Regions from separate parts of the Paenibacillus sp. FSL L8-0436 genome, predicted to be linked through region 2. Evidence: predicted binding sites of a transcription regulator. Region 2 holds the regulator's gene; the other holds the start of a gene.

Region 1 (3,178 bases), 910 kb from region 2:
TCGTCTATGACGAGTATGTCTTCTTGCCCAAACCGCAGCATCGCATGAATGGCCTTCGCCTTGCGTTTGCCTCCGGCGATTCCGATGACAACTTCCGTCCGGATAATATCCTCCAGTCGCAGTCCCATCGTCAGCATGGTATGGACAACCTGGCCGTCTTCATTGAAATAGTAGCCGAACGATTCGGCAACCGCGCCTTCTTCCTGTATTTCCGAGACCGTAGTCTCATCAAGCTTACGGCGGTGGGTCATTTCAATGGCATCGCCAATTCCATGAACAATAATACGCGATCTGCGGATAATTTGCACGATTTCTCCAATATTGGAGTCTAGCGCCAGTGATTGATAAGCATCTCCGCTGAGCAGATCAGGTACATGCAGCAGCCGGTAATTGGCTCCAAGCCGTTTGGCCATCGTCGAAGCAATGGTATTGGCTTGAATCTCCATACTTTCCCCAAGTCCTCCGCGCGCCGGAACAATCCAGGCGTTCTTATAGGAATGGGATAACGGCGGTGTCAGCTGATCGGCCATTTCGGCCAGTGTCGAGCCGCCGGTGACAGCAATCGTATCGCCTGCACGGAGCACACCCAGCAACGCTTTGGCGCCTGCCCGGCCCAGCTCACGTTTGGTAAACAGCGATGTCTCACAGTCGCCAGGCACTACTATGACTTTACTAAGACCGTACGTTGAGCGAATCTTCTCTTCCAGATCATCCAGGCCGAACAAGCTCTTGGCGATCGGCTCCAGCAGGTCAAGCAGTCTGCGCCCGGCATCGCTGATGCGCATGCCGACACTCTCGATCTCAATGAGCCCTTGCGATTTCAGAAGATCCGTCTCGGCGCGCAGTACCCGCTCAGTCATATCAAGCGAAGCGGCGAGCGTCCTGCGTCCGATAATATCGGACAGCATGATCTGATGTAGAATCGTGTACCGTCTCTTAAGGGTTTCCATGAGATCAGGCAGAAGCTGCTTTTGGATTTCTAATAAATTACGCATGCTTTCACTCCTGCAACTTCGTCTTTCTCTATTCCCTTGTTCGTGGTCTTAAAATGTCCCGGGTTAACTTTTTAAGTCCCACCCATATTCTACCCAAATATTACGCGGAGTGCAAGTCTTCCGAGAGTATAATTCTCAACCTCTTTTCATCTTATACATCTGCCAAGCCATGTAAGGGGCTGAAAGTCTTGTGCTGGCCGCACAAACGCCCAAGCTGTATACTTCCGGCCGGACTAAAAATGAGGCCACAGACATCCGGGAAAAGATATTTTTCAAACAGCAGGATGAATCCATTGCATTTGCATAATAAGTGTATTATAATAATTTCTGTTGCGCCCGTGGTCCAATGGATATGACGTAGGCCTCCGAAGCCTGAGATCCAAGTTCGATTCTTGGCGGGCGCGCCATTATTTTCTTATTTGTCTATAATTTAGCAACACCCATACTAATGATTAACCAAAGAGCCAGGTGATGGCTCTTTTTTTGCAACTAAGTTTGACTTTCTTTGACTTTTTGTTTGAATTTGTTTATCATGTGGTTAATACGGTAACAGTAAAAATGAACACATTCGAAGAACCAATTCAAGGAGGTTTTCCACGTGAGTTATATTCCTATGGTAGTAGAACAGAGCAACCGCGGTGAGCGCGCTTATGACATCTATTCCCGCCTGCTGAAGGACCGCATCATTTTCCTTGGAACGGAGGTTAATGACGTGGTAGCCAATTCCATCATCGCGCAAATGCTGTTTCTGGCTGCCGAGGATCCGGAGAAGGATATTCACCTGTATGTAAACAGCCCTGGTGGCTCCATTACAGCGGGTATGGCTATATTTGATACAATGCAGTACATCAAACCGGATGTATCGACGATTTGCGTAGGTATGGCCGCATCGATGGGAGCTTTCCTGCTGAACGCCGGTGCCAAAGGCAAACGTTTTGCACTTCCTAACAGCGAAATTATGATTCACCAGCCTCTGGGCGGTGCTCAAGGTCAGGCAACGGACATCGAAATCCGCGCCCGCCGCATCCTCAAGCTGCGCGACAAGCTGAACCGCATTCTGTCCGAGCGCACAGGACAGCCGCTGGAACGGATCGAAAAGGATACCGACCGCGACTATTTCATGACTGCAGCTGATGCAGCTGAATATGGTATTGTCGATAAAGTTATCGAGAAGACGCTGCCTGCCGGCGTTTAATACATGCAACAACAAAGAGGCTGGTTGGGACCACTAAGTGATCCCCGCCAGCCTCTTTTGCTGTTTTATAGTCCAGGTACATTATTCTATTGATGAAGAATTACCCCAGACGCCCATACCCCAACGTGTCCAGTTTCCCGGCGATAACACGGTAACCTCTTCCGTTAGGATGCAAATGATCTATTGACAGCAGCCCCCGCTCGTTGCCGGCAAATTCATTATATATAGAGGCGAACCGGCATACCGGGCTGCTATATACCGCAGCATAGCGGTTAAACTGCCGCACCCAATCCGTCGCTTCCGTCAACTGGGGATAGGGGTTATACAGTCCTACTATTCTAATAATATAGGGTCTCCGCATGCCCGCCTTCAACTGCGAAAGCGTGCCCATAATGTCATTCAAATTACGCTTGCATTCCCGGAGCGCTTTTTGCAGAACCGGAGCCAGATCGGCCGGCCGGCCGGCCGCCGCTTTGGCCGCCTTGATCAAATCGTTGCCGCCAATGGACATCGTAATCAATTCGGCCTCACTGATGGCAAGCCGATAGTTGTAATCCCCCTTCAGTCTCTGCTCCAATCCATCTGTGGTCAAACCGTTGACTCCCAAATTGGATAATTCGATCGGTACCCGCAGCCGTGCCTCTGCCATCCGGCGGTAGACCGGAACAAACCCATTGCCCGGCAGAGCTCCAAATCCTGTCGTTAACGAATCGCCAATCGCCGTATACTGAATACTCATCGTTACTTTCCCTCCCCGCTCCTAAGCTGGTTTCTCCTTTAGCTTATGAACGGTTAGGTGATCCGGTAACGGAGAAATGTCCGTAGCCGGCATTGGCGGATTCGCAGTCAGGTCACTGTATTTACTTCAATGCGGCAAATGGACTGCTTCCGCCGGGGAGCAGTTCCTTGAATGTGAAAGTAAACTCAGGGAATCCGGCAGCATATGCAGTGTATTCATACAACTGGAAGAAAAGTACTGCCTTGCCGT
Region 2 (3,178 bases):
CCATGGGTGGGATTGCCGGAGTGGCGACATGGCCGGAGAACCGCAGACAGGGACTTGTGGCTAAGCTTTTGTCCCACACGCTGCAAACAATGAACGAATCAGGTCATACGTTGTCCTTCCTGCATCCCTTCTTGATTCCTTTTTACCGCAGGTTCGGGTGGGAGATCTACTGTGAATATAAGAAGTACACGATACCGGTGGGCAAGTTTCCGCGGAAGGCCGAAATGGAGGGGCGTGTAGAGCGCGATAAAGCAAATATTGAAGTAATGGAGCAGTTATACGGGCGCTTTGCTTCCGGGTATAACGGTACGCTGCTGCGTGATCGTGAATGGTGGGAGAACAGCGTAGTGGATGAGGATACACATCATTGTGTGTTTTATTCTGCAGCGGGTGAACCGGGAGGTTATGTGCTCTATAAAATAGAGAACAAAGAACTGGTTATTGATGAATTCATTTTTATGGACGAAGAAGCCCGCCGGGGATTGTGGACTTTTCTCGCCAACCATGATTCGATGGTCACCGCTGCGAAATTAAAGCTGGTACCAGCAGATGATATGCTGCCGTTTTTGCTTCCGGATCCCCGTATTCCGCAGGAGAATTATCCTTATTTTATGGCGCGTATTGTTAATGCCAAAGCCTTTGTGGAAGGACTCACCTTTAAGGAACAGAATGAGCTGCAAAAGCGCACGTTGTATATTGAGGATGAGCATGCCTCATGGAACAACGGGCTGTGGGAGTGGAAGGTCAATCAGCAAGGTGAGGCATCTTTAATACAAGTAGAGGGTGCAGGAGAGCAGGCGGATTTGCGCTGCGGTATTGGAACATTGACGGTGCTGCTGCTTGGATACAAACGTCCGGAAGAATTGCACCGCTGTGGGCAGTTAACCGGCAGTCTAGAAGCCGTGGAGTGGCTGAAAGGGATTATGCCGCAGGCACGGACCGCACTGTTTGATTTTTTCTGATCGTAAGCAGCTCTTTCGCGCTGAATGAAGCAGGGAGAGCTTTTTATTTTTCATACTAAAATGCATGTTGATCCAAGGGTTATTCCGAATACAATGGCGGCAATAAGTAAAAAATAAGACTAACCACTTGGAATTCAGTGAGAATATGTTATAATATGAAAAAGTCAAAGAAAGTCAAAGTCAACGCATCCCGAAAGCAGTCTCTCCTAAGTTGTAAAGTCTGAAAGGCAGGACATTGTGTCCGATTCGCCTTTAGGTGCTTAGGTTAAGGTCTTAAGAGATCACCGCCGGACGGATGTACAGCAAGAATTAACCTAACGCTTTGAACACTGGAGGATGAGTGATGCGTAATATCTCCGATATTATCGAACAATATCTGAAGAATATTTTGCATGAAAGTCCCGAAGGTACGGTGGAAATTCAGCGTAATGATCTGGCGGACCAGTTCTCCTGTGTACCGTCGCAGATTAATTATGTCATCAGTACGCGCTTTACTTTGGAGAAGGGCTATGTGGTCGAGAGCAAACGTGGAGGCGGAGGTTACATCCGGATTCAGCGCTTTGAGCTTCCTCAGAATGTGGCACTTTACGCACATCTCAAATCCACGATAGGCAATGATATTGACCAGAATTCCGCCGAAGGGCTGATCTACCAGCTTGAGGAGGCCCTGTTCTTAACCAAGCGTGAAGCGTGTCTCATGCGCGCCGCTGTTTCCCGGGATTGTCTGACGATTAATCTGCCCTACCGGGATGAGATTCGTGCCAAGATTATGAAAGCCATGCTGATTTCTTTGCTTGGTAAATAATACGAATGGTAAGGGGGACACCGCTTATGCTTTGCCAGGAATGCGGCGTCAAACCGGCTACCCTTCATTTCACCAAAATTGTGAGTGGAGAGAAGACGGAATTTCATATTTGTGAAAGCTGTGCGCGGGAGAAGGGGGAGTTAATTCCCGGAACCGCGGGCGGGTTCTCCATTCACAGCCTGCTCTCCGGTTTACTGGATCTGGAAGGTTCCGGCAAGGAGAAATCCGCGGCAACCCAAAATGCACAGGGACTGAAATGCGAGAATTGCGGCATGACGTATTCCCAGTTCAGCAAACTTGGACGGTTCGGCTGCAGCTCCTGCTATAAATATTTTGACAGCACGCTGGATCCGCTGTTCCGAAGAGTGCACGGCAGTACCGCTCATGTAGGCAAGCTGCCGAAACGTGCAGGGGCACAAATTATGTGCAAACGGCAAATTGATGAACTGAAATTGGAATTGCAGCAAAGCATTATGCAAGAGGAGTTCGAAACTGCAGCCGAGCTGCGGGATCAGATCCGCCGACTTGAAAAAGAAATGGCACAAGAGTAAAGTCTTTCATATATAGGGGGGATGCGGCATGTCAAGTCTCCGGTTTACCGAACAAGCGCTTAGTGACTGGATGCGCTGCGGTGGCAGCCATTCCGAGATTGTAATCAGCAGCCGTATGCGTATCGCCCGCAATCTGGAGCACCTGCCTTTTCCTTTGCTGGCATCTGCCGAGCAGGCGGAAGAGGCGCTGGAGCAGCTGGCACCCGTGTTTCAGGGAGAAGCTGCAGCGGACTTTGGTACCTTTCAACTGCTGAAGCTGGATGAGCTGGATGAGCTGGATAAAAAAGTGCTGGTGGAGAAACATCTGATCAGTCCAAATCTAGCCAATGATTCACGGGGTGGAGCGGTCATTCTGAACGAGGATGAGTCGGTCAGCATCATGATCAATGAGGAAGACCACCTCCGGATTCAATGTCTGTTTCCCGGCCTGCAGGTTAAAGAGGCTTGGGTAAGGGCAACGGCCATCGACGATATTTTTGAGGCTTCTGTCAATTATGCCTTTGATGATAGAAGAGGGTACTTAACGAGTTGCCCCACCAATGTAGGAACCGGGCTAAGAGCCTCGGTAATGCTGCATTTACCGGCACTGGTTATGACCCATCAGATCAACCGGATTCTATCCGCTGTAAATCAGGTGGGCCTAACCGTAAGAGGAATTTATGGCGAGGGCAGCGAAGCAGTAGGGAACATCTTTCAGATATCCAACCAGATTACGCTGGGACAGACCGAAAGTGAGATCATTGAGAATCTTCACAGTGTGGTCACCCAGATTATAGAGCATGAACGGAACGCCCGTGAACGCCTGCTGGTTGATTCTGCACTGCGGATTACCGACCGGATTAAACGCTCTTACGGCATTT

What was found. The regulator CtsR, encoded in region 2, represses protease genes until heat stress. The targets are predictions, from matches to a motif close to ATGGTCAATAAAGGTCAAACA.
Region 1: the regulator CtsR is predicted to act here: its motif matches at 1,488-1,508, upstream of clpP (ATP-dependent Clp endopeptidase proteolytic subunit ClpP).

The regions. Positions count from the first base shown of each region.
Region 1 covers NZ_CP151955.1:175,024-178,201, reverse strand. The annotation lists gene NSS79_RS00895 (sugar-binding domain-containing protein) at 1-995, opposite strand, end outside; tRNA gene NSS79_RS00890 (tRNA-Arg) at 1,328-1,402, shown strand; gene clpP (ATP-dependent Clp endopeptidase proteolytic subunit ClpP) at 1,594-2,190, shown strand; gene NSS79_RS00880 (GDSL-type esterase/lipase family protein) at 2,291-2,929, opposite strand; gene NSS79_RS00875 (DUF4163 domain-containing protein) at 3,051-3,178, opposite strand, start outside.
Region 2 covers NZ_CP151955.1:6,670,618-6,673,795, reverse strand. The annotation lists gene NSS79_RS30920 (GNAT family N-acetyltransferase) at 1-962, shown strand, start outside; gene NSS79_RS30915 (CtsR family transcriptional regulator) at 1,306-1,767, shown strand; gene NSS79_RS30910 (UvrB/UvrC motif-containing protein) at 1,794-2,318, shown strand; gene NSS79_RS30905 (protein arginine kinase) at 2,347-3,178, shown strand, end outside.